Regions from separate parts of the Giesbergeria sinuosa genome, predicted to be linked through region 2. Evidence: predicted binding sites of a transcription regulator. Region 2 holds the regulator's gene; each other region holds the start of a gene.
What was found. Region 2 encodes sigma-54, which starts transcription at its own class of promoters, with help from an activator protein. Its sites were predicted from a motif close to TGGCANGNAANCTGCTTT; they were not measured.

Region 1: the regulator sigma-54 is predicted to act here: its motif matches at 1,838-1,855, upstream of cydP (cytochrome oxidase putative small subunit CydP).
Region 3: the regulator sigma-54 is predicted to act here: its motif matches at 2,030-2,047, upstream of glnA (type I glutamate--ammonia ligase).
Region 4: the regulator sigma-54 is predicted to act here: its motif matches at 1,724-1,741, upstream of ACFO6X_RS14280 (ammonium transporter).

The regions. Positions count from the first base shown of each region.
Region 1 covers NZ_JBHSHJ010000005.1:103,030-107,241, forward strand. Annotated here, with positions in the region: gene ACFO6X_RS08390 (DUF2946 domain-containing protein) at 1-279, opposite strand, end outside; gene ACFO6X_RS08395 (sigma-54 interaction domain-containing protein) at 329-1,705, opposite strand; gene cydP (cytochrome oxidase putative small subunit CydP) at 1,865-2,080, shown strand; gene ACFO6X_RS08405 (cytochrome ubiquinol oxidase subunit I) at 2,080-3,645, shown strand; gene cydB (cytochrome d ubiquinol oxidase subunit II) at 3,663-4,212, shown strand, end outside.
Region 2 covers NZ_JBHSHJ010000016.1:38,684-42,895, forward strand. Annotated here, with positions in the region: gene ACFO6X_RS15110 (thiol:disulfide interchange protein DsbA/DsbL) at 1-30, shown strand, start outside; gene lptA (lipopolysaccharide transport periplasmic protein LptA) at 129-767, shown strand; gene lptB (LPS export ABC transporter ATP-binding protein) at 764-1,546, shown strand; gene ACFO6X_RS15125 (RNA polymerase factor sigma-54) at 1,551-3,137, shown strand; gene def (peptide deformylase) at 3,152-3,691, opposite strand; gene ACFO6X_RS15135 (methyl-accepting chemotaxis protein) at 3,713-4,212, opposite strand, start outside.
Region 3 covers NZ_JBHSHJ010000004.1:20,548-24,759, reverse strand. Annotated here, with positions in the region: gene ACFO6X_RS06665 (FadR/GntR family transcriptional regulator) at 1-113, opposite strand, end outside; gene ACFO6X_RS06660 (EI24 domain-containing protein) at 242-1,120, shown strand; gene ACFO6X_RS06655 (competence/damage-inducible protein A) at 1,134-1,952, shown strand; gene glnA (type I glutamate--ammonia ligase) at 2,096-3,511, shown strand; gene ACFO6X_RS06645 (SH3 domain-containing protein) at 3,735-4,212, shown strand, end outside.
Region 4 covers NZ_JBHSHJ010000014.1:55,689-59,900, forward strand. Annotated here, with positions in the region: gene ACFO6X_RS14275 (hypothetical protein) at 1-322, opposite strand, end outside; gene ACFO6X_RS14280 (ammonium transporter) at 339-1,631, opposite strand; gene ACFO6X_RS14285 (sulfite exporter TauE/SafE family protein) at 2,007-2,765, shown strand; gene mrdA (penicillin-binding protein 2) at 2,781-4,212, opposite strand, start outside.

The DNA of each region.
Region 1 (4,212 bases), on a different contig from region 2:
GAGCAAGCCCCACTGCGGCGGCTGTGAGGGCAGAGTGGGACAGTGGTGTTGCAGCAGGCAGTAGCCACAATGCACATCGGTGGCAACGTGTGTTTCAGGGGAATTGGTACTGCCAAGATTGACCGTAATGCGCTGGATACCTTGGCTATTGCACACCTCCACCACGGTGCTGGCGTTGGCTGCCAGCCCTTTGGAAATGGCAGGCGCTATCGCAGCAAAGACCATGCCCCACAGCAACCACCACACTAGCCGCTGACGCCACCCTCTCAGATGCATCATGGCCCACCATCCACACCCACACACGACCTATGGCTGCACTGGAGTGACGTTACAAGGGGCTGCATGGTAAGGATTCTATCGAGCCACAGGGAGGTCTACCGCCGTCTGTGGCTCGCCTCTTGAGCTGCTGCAAGCGGCGATAGAGTGAGCGTTCGCTCATCCCTAGGCTGCGGGCTAAATCGGCACGGCGGCCTGGGTAATCAGCCAGCAGATGGGCCAGTGTGGCGTCGTCTGGGGGTATCTTCTCCATGCCATGAGGGGCTACCTGCCCTGCCGCCGGTGCCAAGCCGCAGGCCAAGGCGGCGCGCATTTGCTCTTGTCCAATGGTATGACCATCACACAGCAAGGCAGCACGTTCGAGCAGGTTACGCAGTTCGCGCACATTGCCCGGAAAGGGCTGCGCTTGCACCAGCACCAACGCCCCAGCGGCCAGTTGAAGCTGGCGGCCCGGTGCTACCCGCTCCAGCAAGGCTTGGGCCAGCGGGGCGATGTCTTCGCGGCGCTCGCGCAGCGGCGGCAGGTGGATCGGAAAGATGCCTAGCCGGTAATACAAATCTTCACGAAAGCGCCCCTCCGTCACCATCTGGGCCAATGGCCGGTGGGTGGCCGACACCACCCGAATATCCGCATGGCGCAGTTCTGTGCTACCCACCCGGCGGTAGGTGCCGGTTTCTAACAGCCGCAGCAGTTTGACCTGTTGCGCCAGCGGGATATCGCCCACCTCGTCCAAAAACAGCGTACCGCCGTGAGCACTCTCTACCAGACCGGGGCGGGCTTGGGTCGCGCCAGTAAACGCCCCTTTTTCATGGCCAAACAGTTCGGACTCGAACAGTGCCTCGGGCAGGCTGGAGCAATCGACGGGCACCAGCGGGCGGTGGGCACGTTGGCTGGCACGGTGCAGAGCATGGGCTACCAATTCTTTGCCCGTGCCCGATTCGCCCAATAGCAACACGCTGGCCTGCGATGGGGCCACACGGGCCACCAACCCCAGCATGTGCCGAAAAGCTGGCGAACGGCCCACCAGCCCCTCGGCACTGGGCCGAGGTTGGGCCAGCGGCTGGTGGGCCATTTTCTCGATGAAAAACACCGGCCCGCTGGCCGAACCACGCACGGGCGTCAATTCAATCTGCACATATTCCTCGCCCTGCGGGGTATGGTGCAAATGCAGCACACGCTGAACCTGCCCCGACAACAGCGCCTGAGCGCGCGGACAGGTCTCGCCAGCCTGATCGCAAGGCAATGTGAAATGGTGGGACACCGCATAACACGGGCGATTGACCACTTCATCCTGCGGCCCAAATTGGCGCCGGTAGGCCGCATTGGCAGCCAAGATCAGGTACTGCTCGTCCATAAGGATATGGGGCTCGGGCAACCCCTCCAGCAGAGAAACCAGCTCGGCTGGCACAGAAGAAGGTGGCTTAGGCATGGTGCCAGCAGTTTACCCATTGACTGCCAAAAGACTGCCATTTCTCTGCCAATGGCAGTCTAGACCGCAGATTCTCCAGCCACACATAAATCTAACCCATTGAAATTAAAAGACTTTTTCTACTGATCCGAATGGCATGGGTTTTGCCTTATGCAATCCATGTCTGTTTCACCTTTGTCTTTGCAAGACCGTCGCCTGCTGCGCCAACTGGTGTGGGCAGTGGTGCTCAAGTTGATGGTGCTCACGCTGTTGTGGTGGTGCTTCATAGATGGGCAGAAGGTGGCCGTGGATGACGGCGGCATGGCCGCCCAGATATTGCAGCCGCCGCACGCCGCCCCAGCACAAGGCCATTTCCCTTCCAAGGAGTCAATCTGATGGTTTCCGAACAACTGGTGGACTTGTCGCGGCTGCAATTTGCGGCCACGGCGATGTACCACTTTCTTTTTGTGCCGCTCACTCTGGGCATGGTCTGGCTGCTGGTCATCATGGAAAGCGTCTACGTGATGACAGGCCAGATCGTCTGGAAAGACATGACCCGCTTTTGGGGCAAACTGTTTGGCATCAACTTTGCGTTGGGCGTGACCACTGGCATCACGCTGGAGTTTCAGTTTGGTACCAACTGGGCCTACTACTCGCACTATGTGGGCGACATCTTTGGTGCGCCACTGGCGATTGAGGGGTTGATGGCCTTCTTCCTCGAATCGACCATGATCGGTCTGTTCTTTTTTGGCTGGGATCGGCTCTCTAAACAGCAGCACCTGTTGGTCACGTTGCTGATGGCCGTGGGCACCAATTTGTCGGCACTGTGGATTTTGATTGCCAATGGCTGGATGCAAAACCCCGTGGGGGCCGAGTTTAGCTACCACACCATGCGCATGGAGATGGTGGATTTCTGGGCCATTGTCTTCAACCCCGATGCCCAAGCCAAGTTTGTCCATACCGTGTCTGCCGGGTATGTGACGGGGGCCATGTTTGTGCTGTCGGTGTCGAGTTGGTACCTGCTCAAGGGCCGCAATACCGAGTTTGCCAAGCGCAGTTTTCGGGTGGCCTCGGCATTTGGTTTGGCCTCGGTGCTGAGCGTGATCGTGCTGGGCGATGAGTCGGGCTATGTGGTGGGCGAGGCCCAACAGACCAAAATGGCGGCCATAGAAGCCATGTGGAAGACTGAACCCGCCCCCGCTGGTTTTAACGTCATAGCTTGGCCCAACGAAGAAAAACAAGCCAATGACTGGAGCATCCATATCCCTTGGGTCATGGGCATCATTGGCACCCGCTCGCTGGACAAAGAGATTGCGGGCATCCAAGAGATCAAAGCCAAGAACCGCGAGCGTATCTTGAGCGGCATCGAGGCCGTGGTGGCGTTAGAAGCCCTGCGCAAAAACCGCCAAGATGCGATTGCACTGGCAGTGTTTGAGCGCCACAAAGCCGATCTGGGTTTTGGCCTGCTGCTCAAAAAATATGTCACCGATGTGCGCCAAACCACGCCCGCAATGATTCAAAGCGCCGTGGACAGCACGGTGCCGCGTGTGGCCCCCATGTTCTGGGCCTTTCGCTTGATGGTGGGCCTCGGTTTTGCCATGCTGGTGCTGTTTGGCTTGGCGTTTTGGAGCACCCTGAAAACCAACGGCATGACGCAGCACCCTTGGCTGCTGAAGTGGGCCTTGTGGATGTTGCCTGCACCCTGGATTGCCTGTGAGGTGGGCTGGTTTGTAGCCGAGTATGGCCGCCAACCTTGGACGATTTACGGTGTGTTGCCCACGCACCTGAGTGTCTCCACCCTGAGTGTGGAGAGCCTGTATGGCTCGCTGGCCGGGTTCATTGGCTTCTATACCGTGCTGTTGGTGGTGGAGATGTACTTGATGGTCAAGTTTGCCCGCCAAGGGCCGGGCAGTCTGGGCACGGGCCGCTACGACCACGACGCACACCACCACCCCGCCTAAGCCCAGGAGTTGCTGCTATGTTCGATTACGAAACCCTCAAAATCATTTGGTGGCTGCTGGTGGGTGTGCTGCTGGTGGGCTTTGCCATCATGGACGGCCACGACATGGGCGTGGGCACCTTACTGCCTTTTGTAGCCCACAGCGACATTGAGCGCCGCATCGTCATTAACACCGTGGGGCCGCACTGGGACGGCAACCAAGTTTGGTTTATCACTGGGGGCGGCGCTATTTTTGCAGCCTGGCCGCTGGTCTATGCCACCGCTTTCAGTGGGTTTTACTGGGCCATGCTGGCAGTGTTGTGGGCCTTGTTCTTTCGGCCCGTAGGTTTTGACTACCGCAGCAAGATCCACCACCCGACTTGGCGCAGCATTTGGGACTGGGGCTTGTTCATTGGGGGCTTTGTGCCACCTGTAATTTTTGGCGTGGCCTTTGGCAACCTGCTGCAAGGCGTGCCATTCCATTTTGACGACAACTTGGTGTCTTACTACACCGGCTCGTTTTGGGAATTGCTCAACCCGTTTGGGCTGCTGGCAGGCGTGGTGAGTAGTGCCATGATAACTTTGCAAG
Region 2 (4,212 bases):
GTCAACCACCTGACAACGGTCAAGGGTTGAGCCATCCCCCTTTCGTCTGCAACCACGGCCCGCTTTGGCGGGCTTTTTTGTGGCTGGCAGGCATCGCTACAATCGCCGCAAGATTCGTGCCTTTTTTGATGAACCGCCTCTTCACGCTCCCCCTGCTCGCCTGTTTGGCTGCTGCCCCGTTCACGCTGGCGCACGCTGAAAAGGCCGACCGCCATCAGCCCATGAACATTGAGGCCGATGCCCTGCGCCATGACGAATTGCAGCAAACCAGCGTGTTTACGGGCCGTGTGGTTCTGACCAAAGGTACCATCGTGCTGCGGGGTGAGCGTCTGGAAGTGCGCCAAGATGCCGATGGTTATCAGTCTGGTACCGTCACGGCGGCAGCAGGCCAACGGGCGTTCTTCCGACAAAAGCGTGATACCGCACCCGGCGCCCCTGAAGAATTTGTCGAGGGCGAAGGCGAACGCATTGAATACAACGGCCACAACGACACCGTGCGCCTATTGCGCCGTGCCGAGTTGCGCCGTTACCAAGGGGCCAAGTTACAAGATGAACTCACGGGGGCGGTGATCGTTTACAACAACCTGACGGATGTGTTCAGTGTGGATGGTCAGCAGCGCAGCCCTGAGGGGGCGTCAGCAACGTCGGGCGGACGTGTGCGTGCCATACTGGCTCCAAAGGCGACTACAGCTCCGGCCTCTCCTGTGGCACCTGCTTCTGCTCTGCCTTTGCGCCCCAGTTCTGCACTGGGTACTGACAAGCCATGAGTGCCGCACCCGCGCATGCCACCACCGAGGCAGCTACGGATAGCCGATTGGAGGTGCTGCATTTAGCCAAGTCTTATGGCAGCCGCCAGGTGGTCAAGGACGTATCGCTGGTTGTGCAAAAAGGCGAGGTAGTCGGTCTGCTGGGCCCCAATGGTGCAGGCAAGACCACTTCGTTTTATATGATCGTTGGTTTGTTGCCCAGCGATGGGGGTGATATTCGCATTGATGGGCAGTCGGTGGTGCGTATGCCTATCCATAAGCGTTCACGTCTGGGGTTGTCTTACCTACCGCAGGAAGCGTCTATCTTTCGCAAACTCACGGTACAAGAAAACGTGCGTGCCGTACTGGAGTTGCAACAAAATGCCGCGGGTCAGTCTTTGAGCAAGGCCGAAGTTGAGCAGCGTTTGCAGTCTTTGTTGGAAGAGCTGCGTGTCGACCATCTGCGAGACTCTCCTGCGCTTGCATTGTCTGGCGGCGAGCGGCGCCGGGTCGAGATTGCCCGTGCCTTGGCCACGCAGCCGCGTTTTATCCTGTTGGATGAGCCTTTTGCAGGCATCGACCCGATTGCCGTGATTGAAATTCAGCGCATCATCGGTTTTTTGAAAGCGCGCGGCATTGGCGTGCTCATTACCGACCACAACGTGCGCGAAACGCTGGGCATTTGTGACCACGCCTGCATCATCAGTGATGGTCGGGTGTTGGCACAGGGGACGCCTTCCGAGATTGTCAACAACGCCGAGGTGCGTCGGGTGTACCTGGGCGAACATTTCCGTATGTGAGCCGATGAAACCTGGCCTGTCTCTGCGTGTATCGCAGCACCTGACCCTGACGCCGCAGTTGCAGCAGTCTATTCGGCTGTTGCGGCTCTCGACGTTGGAGTTGGGCCAGGAAGTCGAGCAGATGCTGGCGGACAACCCCTTTTTGGAGCGCAACCCCGACGAAGCCTCGCGCGAGGAGTTTGGTTTGGCGCAGGCCGACACGCCCCCGCCAGAGGAGCCATATGCCGACTGGGCAGCCCCTGTGAGCAGCACCAGCAGTGCAGACAGCAGTCAGGCCACATTGACAGAGGCAGAGCAGGGCAACAGTGACAGCAGCAGCACCGAAGTGCTGGACTGGGAGGGCGATGGCAGTGTGGACATGGCCCCGGACGATAGTGAATGGGGTGGCGATGCCCCGGCCTGCAGCCGTGGCACTGACGAAGAAATGGATGTCAGTGCCACAGATTTGGCACATGGTCATGAATCACTGGCGGCATTCTTGCACCGACAAACGGTGGGTTTGCGCTTGTCTCCAGAGGATAAAGCCGCACTGTATTTTCTGATCGAATCACTCAACGAAGACGGTTATCTGGAGGATTCGCTGGAATCTTTGGCTCAAGGGTTGGCGGGTGAAGAGCACAGCGATGACATAGAGGAGCTGCTGCACCATTTCACGGTGGCCTTGCACTTGCTGCAAACGCTGGAGCCAACTGGTGTGGGGGCTCGCCACTTGGCTGAATGCTTGACACTGCAACTGGCAGCATTGGCCGCACATCCTGCGCCTGCCATCCCGCCTGAGACCATTGCATTGGCGCTGCGCATTTGCCAGCAGCCGCTGGAAGGGCTGGCCCGCCGCGATGTGCGCCGCTTGGCCCAAACCTGTGGGGCCACCGAGGAGCAAACCCGTGCAGCAATGGCCTTGATTGCCCGGCTGGAGCCGCGTCCGGGGCGGCCCTTTATCTCGGTAGAGCGCAACGCCATCATCCCAGACGTGCTGGTGCGCCGCATGGGGCATGGTCAGGCGGGGCACCAGTTCAGTGTGCAACTCAACCCCGAAGTGATGCCACGCCTGCGCATCCACGACATTTATGCGGGTGCCTTGCGTGGCCGTCGCCAAGACGAAGGCCATCAGGCTTTGCAACAGCGTTTACAAGAGGCCCGCTGGTTTATCAAAAACATTCAGCAGCGGTTTGACACTATCTTGCGGGTGTCACAAGCCATTGTGGAGCGCCAAAAGAATTTCTTTGTGCATGGCGAGTTGGCCATGCGTCCGCTGGTGCTGCGCGACATTGCCGACGAGCTGGGCCTGCACGAGTCCACAATCTCGCGGGTGATCACAGCCAAATACATGGCTACCCCCCAGGGTACTTACGAGCTGAAATACTTTTTTGGCTCGGGCTTGGGCACTGACAGTGGTGGCAATGCCTCCAGCACGGCTGTGCGCGCGTTGATCAAGCAGTTTATTGCTGCCGAGAACCCCGCCAAGCCCTTGTCGGACAACCAATTGGCTGAAATGCTCAAAGAGCAGGGCATTGAGTGTGCCCGTCGCACGGTGGCTAAATACCGTGAAGGATTAAAAATCCCCACGGCCACGCTGCGCAAAACGCTGTAGCGAGGCGGTGGGGGTTAATCGTTGGCGTCGGCCTGCAGTTCGGGAAACAGCACTTCGGTAAAGCCGAGCTGGCGCAAATCAGACATCCGTTGCGGATACAGGGTGCCTATCAGGTGGTCACACTCATGTTGCACCACTCTGGCGTGAAAGCCTTCGGCGATGCGCTCTATGGGCTGGCCCAGCACGTCCATGCCGGTGTAACGGATGCGGCTCCAGCGGGGCACCCGGCCCCGCAGCCCTGGCACCGACAGGCAGCCCTCCCAGTCCTCGGCTTGGGCGGCATCCAGCGGGGTAATCACGGGGTTGATCAACACAGTGGGGGGCACCAAGGGGCGATCTGGGTAACGCGGATTGGGCAAGTGCGAGCCAAAGACCACCACCTGCAAATGGACGCCAATTTGTGGCGCTGCCAACCCGGCACCATTGGCCGCCTGCATGGTGTCGTGCAAGTCCGTTACCAACTGGTGCAGCACTGGGGTGTTGAAGGCCGTAACAGGCTGGGCCGTGCGCCACAGGCGCGGGTCGCCCATTTTCAAGATGGTGTGGATGGTCATGGTCGATGCCGGTATGGGCTGTTAGCGTAGCAAGGCTGCAGGGCGTGCAGCCCGTGCTGCGGGTGTTGTGGCGTGCTGGTGATCGAGCTTGAACTCTGCCACCACATCGGCCAATTGTGTGGCTTGCTGTTGCAGGGCGTGGGCTGCCGCTGTGGCTTGTTCTACCAAGGCCGCATTTTGTTGTGTGCCTTGGTCCATCTGGTTGATAGAGGTACCAATGGCAGCAATGCCGCTGCTTTGTTCTTGGCTGGCGTGGCTGATTTCGGCGACGAGGGTGGTCATGCGGCGCACGCTGTCTACCACTTGTTCAATGGTGGTGCCTGCATCACGCACCAACTGACTGCCCGCATTGACTTGGGTAACGGAGTCATCAATCAGTGCCTTGATTTCTTTGGCCGCTGTGGCGCTGCGTTGGGCCAAAGTGCGCACTTCAGAAGCCACTACGGCAAAGCCCCGGCCTTGCTCGCCAGCCCGGGCTGCTTCCACGGCGGCATTCAATGCCAAGATGTTGGTTTGGAAAG
Region 3 (4,212 bases), on a different contig from region 2:
TATTCCTCAAACAGCAGGGTAGCCAAATTGCGCCCACTGTGCCCAGATTTGCCACGCAAAGGCAAATGGCTAGGCTGCGTGACGGAGGGAAACCCCTTTGTAGAACTTTCCATACCAGCAATGATAATCTGTTTATGTTGTATGACAACATATCATTAAACTCCAGATTGAGTGCCTATTCACCCCAGCGCAAAACCCTATGCCCATGACCTCCTGACCCGCAACAGGTATCCTTGAAAGCATGGCTCTCCTCATGGACTCCTTTTTCCGTGCCTTGGCATACTGCATGCTGCCCCGTGTGATAGCGTGGTCTGTCTTGCCACTGGCTTTGATGGTCATATTGGCGCTAGGCGGAGGCTACTTTTATTGGGGTAGTGCCATAGCGGCCATGTCTGCGGCACTAGAGGCCAGCACTTGGCTGGCTCCGCTATGGGCTTGGCTGCAACAACAAGGACTCCACAACGCCACAGGCGTGTTGGCCCCCGTGCTGGTGGTGGTGCTGCTTACCCCGTTGATCGTGCTGGTGTCCCTTTTGGCGGTCGCTTTTCTCATGACGCCCATGCTGGTCTCCTTGGTAGGACAAAGGCGTTTCCCAACCTTGGAGCGCCAACACGGGGGCTCATTTCTGCACAGCGTGGTCTGGTCTCTAGGCTCCACCCTGGTGGCACTGGTGGTGCTGTTGCTGTCCATGCCCCTGTGGTTGATTCCGCCACTGGTGCTGATTTTGCCGCCCCTGATCTGGGGCTGGCTGACCTACCGGGTCATGGCCTTTGATGCGTTGGCAGAACACGCCAGCAAAGCCGAATGCGAAGAACTGCTGCGGCGCCACCGCATGACATTGCTGCTGATGGGAGTAGTCTGTGGCTACCTCGGGGCAGCACCAGCCATTGTCTGGGCTTCGGGGGTGCTGTTTGTGGCAGCCTTCTTTATCTTGGTGCCTTTGGCTATCTGGATTTACGCACTGGTGTTTGCCTTTTCGTCATTGTGGTTTGTGCACTTTTGTCTGGCAGCACTGCAACAATTGCGGGCCGAGCAGCCATCCCCTGTGCCAGACGTGCAGCCGCCCGTGGTGACCTGCCCCCCCGAGAGCACACAACAGCTGCCTCCCCCCGTTTCCTGAAAGAGCAACCCCCATGCAAAAATTTGGTCTCATCATCGTTGGCGATGAAATCCTCTCGGGCAAGCGTGCTGACAAGCATCTGGGCAAAGTCATCGAACTGCTGGCAGCGCGTGGACTGTCCCTGTCTTATGCCGAGTATGTAGGAGACGACCCCGACCGCATCACCGCTACTTTGGCGCGGGCCTTTGCGTCAGGCGACGTGGTGTTCAGCACTGGCGGCATTGGCGCCACCCCCGACGACCACACCCGCCAATGCGCTGCCCGCGCCTTGGGCGTAGCACTGGAGTTGCACCCACAAGCAGCCGCCCTGATCCGCGAACGCATACAAGACACAGCCCAAGAGCAGGGAGTGCCATTCGAGCCAGAACGCCCCGACAACATACAACGCCTGCAAATGGGCGTGTTTCCGGTGGGCGCCCGCATCATTCCCAATCCATACAACAAAATTCCGGGTTTCAGTTGCAGCGTGCCCAGCGGTGGTGCAGTGCATTTTGTGCCCGGCTTTCCAGTCATGGCATGGCCGATGGTGGAATGGGTGCTAGAACAGCAATACCACCACCTGTTCCACCAAGCACCACAAACCGAGCATTCTGTGCTCGTCTATGGTGCGATAGAAGCCACTCTGACACCTATGATGGAACAGATCGAACAGGCCCATCCTGAAGTGCGCGTGTTCAGTCTCCCCAGTGTGGATCACCCCGTACATGGGCGCCATATTGAATTGGGCGTCAAAGGCCCAGCTACCGCCGTACCTGCCGCTTGGGTCGATTTGCGTGCACGACTGCACCAATTTGGTGCCAAATGCAGCCCCGAATTGGTGCGCAATCTCTGAGTATCGTCAAAAGCCGAGTAATGCCCCCACAACGGCCTCGTTGCCTTGGCACGAACAGGCACAATGTGGGTTGTGGCTGGCATGTAATCTGCTTTGACCGGACATATCCATTTTTTCAACGAGCGTTTTTCCAGGAGAACCTGATGGCCAAGACCGTTGCGGACGTGATGAACATGGTGAAAGAAAACGAAGTCAAGTTTGTTGACTTCCGTTTCACCGATACCCGTGGCAAGCAACACCACACCACGGTGCCGGTGTCGCATTTTGATGAAGACAAGTTCTCGTCGGGCCATGCTTTTGATGGCTCCTCCATTGCTGGTTGGAAAGGCATTGAAGCCTCCGACATGCAACTGATCCCCGACCCCAACACTGCCGTGGTAGACCCCTTCTTTGAAGAGCCCACCCTGGTGCTGACCTGTGACGTGATCGAGCCCAGCGATGGCAAGTCGTACGACCGTGACCCCCGCTCCATCGCCAAGCGTGCAGAAGCCTACCTGAAGGCATCTGGTTTGGGCGACACCGCCTTCTTTGGGCCAGAGCCAGAATTCTTCATTTTTGATGGCATCCGTTGGGGCACCGAGCCACACAACACCTTCTACGAAATCGAAGAATACGAAGCCCCTTGGAACACCGGCGCCAAGCTCGACGGCGGCAACCGTGGTCACCGCCCCACCGTCAAGGGCGGCTACTTCCCTGTGCCCCCCGTCGACAGCACGCAAGACATGCGCGCTGAAATGTCTTTGATTCTCGAATCCTTGGGCATTCCAGTCGAAGTGTTCCACCACGAAGTGGCAGGCGCAGGTCAAAACGAAATCGGTACCAAGTTCAGCACGCTGGTAGAGCGCGCCGACTGGACCATGCTGCAAAAGTACGTGATCCACAACGTGGCGAATGCCTACGGCAAGACCGCCACCTTCATGCCCAAGCCCTACCACGGCGACAACGGCTCTGGCATGCACGTTCACCAATCGGTCTGGAAAGACGGCAAAAACCTGTTCGCCGGTGACGGCTATGCGGGCCTGAGCGATTTTGCCCTGTACTACATCGGTGGCATCATCAAGCACGCCCGCGCCCTGAACGCCATCACCAACCCCGGCACCAACAGCTACAAGCGCCTGGTGCCCCACTTTGAAGCCCCCGTCAAGCTGGCCTACTCGGCCAAAAACCGCTCGGCTTCTATCCGTATCCCCTACGTGTCCAACCCCAAGGGTCGCCGCGTCGAGGCCCGCTTCCCCGATCCACTGATGAACCCCTACTTGGGTTTTGCCGCCCTGCTGATGGCGGGTCTGGACGGCGTGGAAAACAAGATCCATCCCGGCGAAGCTGCCACCAAGGACTTGTACCATTTGCCCCCCGAAGAAGACAAGCTGGTGCCTACCGTGTGCCACAGCTTGGATCAAGCACTGGAGCACCTCGACCAAGACCGCGCCTTCCTGACCAAGGGTGGCGTGTTCTCCGACTCCATGCTCGATGCCTACATTGAGCTGAAGATGAGCGAAGTGACCCGCTTCCGCATGGCCGTGCATCCGGTCGAGTACGACATGTACTACTCGCTGTAAACTCTGATGCTGGGCCTTATTGGCCCACATGCAAGACACAAGGCGGTGATATACACCGCCTTTTTTCATGGTCGCACCCTATCATGCACTGCCACGGAACCTGTACGGCTGGCCTACATCCCACCTGCTGTCGGGGTGTCGCGGCGGTTTGTTCGTTGGAGCAGGAGAGTGTTTCGCAGATACTCTGGCGCATACCCCCTGCATGTTCCAGGCGAGAAAATTCATGAAAAAAACACGCTTCATCTGGCTCTCGGGCCTGCTGTTCGCCCTTCTGGGAGCCCCTGTGGTTGCTGGGGCACAGGACCGCATCTACCGTTGTGGCAATGAGTACACCAACAATGCCAACCAAGCCCGTGAGCGCGGCTGCAAACCGGTAGATGGGGGCAATGTCACCGTATTGCAGTCCAACCCCGCCAGCCCACGCAGCAGCACTGCCGCCCCCACCTCCAGCAAACCCGCCCCAGTGGCATCACCGGCTGGTGCCCCCCGCGTAGACAATGGCGAGCAGCGTGCCCGCGACTCAGATGCCCGCGCCATTTTGGAGGCCGAATTGCGCAAAGCCCAAACCCGATTGGCAGACTTGGAAAAAGAATACAACAACGGTGCCCCCGAACGCAATGCACTGGATTTGCGCAACCCCCAACGCTATGCCGAGCGCACCGCAGAACTCAAGGCCCACATTGCCCGCACCGAAAGTGATA
Region 4 (4,212 bases), on a different contig from region 2:
CCCCTACATAACGGGGGGCCATGGGTGCAGGCACTACAGGTTCGGCATCTGACCGGTGCAGCAAAAGCGCACTGGGATGCAGCAATGGCTGGCTCTGCACAGGAGTGTGCGTGGTCGGGAGCATAGCTTGCTCCAACCGCTGCGCCCAATCAGCCAGCTCGGGCAGGTGATCCGTCTGTGCCCGCTCACGGGCAAAACGGACGATTGCTTGGGCATATTCCAAGTTGCAGGCCATCCATTCGGTATCGGTCACCCGGCCCGTTTTACGCCGCAACAACACATGCATATGGGCGGCAATCGCCATCACATCGGTATCGCTCATCAGTGGAACTCCTTTGCTAGCTACCCAGACGCTCGCGGTGCAAGGAAATGTCCAACCCAGTCCATTCATCCTGTGCATCCACGCGCAAATCCACCACCACCAAACGGGTCAGCCACAGCAACAGCGCAGTGGCCACCAAGCTGTAAGCCATCACCGCCAATACGCTGAGCATTTGTGTGAGCAAACTGCCCTCAACGCCCCCAATCGATTTGTCGGCCAACACCCCAGTCAGCAAGGCACCCACAATGCCGCCAATGCCGTGCACGCCAAACACGTCCAAAGAATCGTCTGTGCGCAGCAGGCGCTTGAGCCCGGTGGCACCCCAGTAGCAAGCCAACCCTGCTACACCGCCAATCAGCAATGCTGCTGCGGGAGTCACAAACCCCGCTGCGGGGGTAATGGCGACCAACCCTGCCACCAGCCCAGAACACAGGCCCAACAGCGAGCCGCGGCCGCGCACCACAGCCTCGCCCAACATCCAGGCCACAGCACCAGCGGCTGCTGCAATGTGGGTGACTGCCAGCGCCAAACCGGCACGCCCCCCCGCCGACAGCGCCGAGCCTGCATTAAAGCCAAACCAACCCACCCACAGCAGGCTGGCCCCCACCATCGTCAAGCCCAAGTTGTAGGGCTCGAAAGCTTCGCGGCCATAACCCTTGCGCGGCCCCAGAAACCACGCACACACCAGCCCGGCCACACCGGCGTTGATATGCACCACCGCACCCCCCGCAAAGTCCAGTGCCCCCATACGGGCCAACCAGCCTCCTGGCTCCCAAACCCAATGGGCAATTGGTGCATAGACCAACAACGTCCACAACGACATGAACAGCAACAGGGCAGAAAACCGCATGCGCTCTACCAAGGCGCCCACCACCAGTGTGGCGGTGATGATGGCAAAGGCGAGTTGGAACATCGCATATACCGACTCTGGAATATGGGGGGCCACATGACTGACGGCCACTTGGCCCGTCCCCATCTGGTAATCCAGACCAGCAAACCATAAGCGTGCATCACCCCCCAGCCAAGGGGAACCGGGTGTAAAGGCCCAAGAATAGCCCACCGCAAACCAGAGCAGGCTCACCAAACAAGCAATGCCCAGCACACTGGCCATTGTGTTCAGCACATTTTTGCGCCGCACCATGCCCGCATAGAACAAGGCAATCCCAGGCAAAGCCATCAACAACACCAGTGCCGTCGAAACCAGTACCCAAACCGTATCGGCATCGTGCAAAGTATCTTGCACCACCAACATCGGGCGGACTGGGGCAGAGGCCATTTGTGCGCTGGCAGGCTCCCAGGCCAGCAGCATCCCCAGCGCCCACAGCATGATCGACCCGGCCTTGTATCGTCTTGTTTGCATGACCATCGTTCTCCCTGTGTGGATGTAGTAGTACCGTGGGTACTGCACAAGCCATGCCAGGCCCAAGCAGGGGGGTATCCAAGAAAATGGGCGCTCTTGCGCCCCAGAACAGGGGCAGGGAAACCCCCAATGCACCGCAGCGGTGCGGGCGGCTACATTAACGGCACTCGACGGCGCATTGCAATGCGCCCAACGAGGGGCTGAGGAGACAAACCACAAAGCCACAACCATATTTTTCAAGCATCCGTTATGAGATGCACCCCCCTTCCGAGGCGCTGACTCCATGTCAGCGCCTTTTTTTTGTCCTGGTGGGACAATCTGGGCATGGAATGGTTTGTTGTTACGCTGGCCTCGTTACTGGCTGGGTTTGTAGATGCCATCGTGGGGGGTGGCGGCTTGGTGTTGCTGCCTGCCCTGTTTGCCACCTTTGCCACCACTGCACCAGCCACGCTGATGGGCACCAACAAGGCGGCGGCTGTCTGGGGGACGGCGATTGCCAGCTGGCAATACAGCCGACGGGTACAGGTGCGCTGGTCAGCCCTGCTGCCAGCCTCATTGGCCGGATTTGTCGGTGCCTTTGCTGGTGCTTGGGCGGTCACGGTGCTATCGCCCGATTTTCTGCGCAAGTTGCTGCCACTGATCTTGCTGGCTGTGCTGGCATACACCCTGATGAAGAAAGATTTGGGCCGCCACCATGCACCTCGGCTAGCAGCCCAGCGTGAATGCTGGGCTGCCAGTCTGATTGGTGCGGGCATAGGCTTCTACGATGGCTTTTTTGGGCCAGGCACTGGCAGCTTCTTTGTTTTTTTGTTTGTGCGTGTGCTGGGTTATGACTTTTTGAATGCCTCGGTCTCGGCCAAGGTGCTCAACGTGGCGACCAATGTGGCCGCGTTGATCCTGTTCTCAGTCAAAGGCCATGTCTGGTGGCATCTGGCCGTGCCACTGGCCGTGGCCAATGTGCTGGGCAGCCTGCTAGGCACTTGGATGGCTTTGCGCCACGGTGCAGGGTTTGTGCGCGGCATTTTCATGGCCGTGGTCAGCGCCCTCATCCTCAAGACAGGCTACGACGCCTTCATACGCTAAGGTGGGCTTGGCGGCTCAACGCTCGGGCAGGCTGATGTCCGCCACAGAACGAGGCTCACCCAGTGGTGCCATTGCTTGCCCTTTGCGCACAGCAGCAATATCTTGCTCACTGGGGTATTCGCCCAGCAGCCAGTAATCGAACACCCGGCGGGCAATGGGCGCTGCCTGGGCACCACCAAAGCCAGCATTCTCCACAATCACGGCCAAGGCAATCTGAGGGTTGTCGGCAGGCGCAAAAGCAATATAGAGGGCATGGTCACGCTGGCGCTCCTGCAAACGGGCCGCGTTGTATTTGTCTTTCTGACCAATCGTCACGGCCTGTGCTGTGCCCGTTTTGCCTGCCGACAAATAACGGGCTCCAGCAAAGACCTTGGTAGAGGTGCCACCCTGCGTAACGCCCACCATAGCCCGTCGGATCACATCGATATGGGCAGGCTTGTAGCCCAATGGCACCGAGGGCGGCTGCGGCAGTGGGCGACGCTCACGGGTTACTGCATCAATGGTGGCCATGCCCAGATGCGGTCGGTGCTGGGTGCCCCCATTGGCCAGTGTGGCTGTAGCGTGGGCCAGTTGCAGCATGGTGAAATTGTTATACCCCTGCCCAATACCTAAGGAGATGGTCTCACCGGCATACCATTTTTTATGCTCGGGGCGGCGGTAGGTTTTGCGCTTCCACTCTTGGCTGGGCAGCACCCCGCGCAACTCGCCATTCAAATCAATGCCAGTGAGCTGCCCAAAACCCAAGGGCTTCATGAAGTCGTGCATGGCATCGACCCCCATGTCATTGGCCAATTGGTAGTAGTAGACGTTACTGGACTGCACAATGCTGCGGTGCAGATCTACGGCCCCTAACCCGTGGTCGCCGTGGCTACGGAAGGTGTGCCCCCCAAAAGTCCAAGAACCACCGTCATGAACAATGGTGCCCGGTGTGCGCTTGCCCGTCTCTAGGGCCGCCAAGCCCATAAAGGGCTTGTAGGTAGACCCCGGTGGATAGGTGCCACGCAGGGCGCGGTTGAGCAAGGGCCGGTCAATCGATTCATTCAATGCCGTCCAGTTTTCTTGGTCAATCCCCTCTACAAACAGATTGGGGTCGAAGGTCGGCTTGCTTACCAAGGCCAGCACCTCACCATTGCGCGGATCTATCGCCACCAAGGCACCACGGCGTTCGCCAAACAACTCTTCGATCATCATCTGCAACTTGATGTCCAGTGTCAGCGCCACGGTGTGGCCCGGTGTGGCCGGAAAGCTGTTGAGTCGGCGCACTGCCCGCCCCCCAGCAGAAGTCTCCATTTGATCCACGCCCGTCACCCCATGCAGTTGGGGCTCAAAACTCTGTTCTATGCCCAACTTACCAATGTATTCGGTGCCCCGGTAATTAGACTGTTCCTCAGACTCTTCAATGCGTTCTTTTTCTTTTTGGTTGATACGGCCAATGTAGCCAATGGCG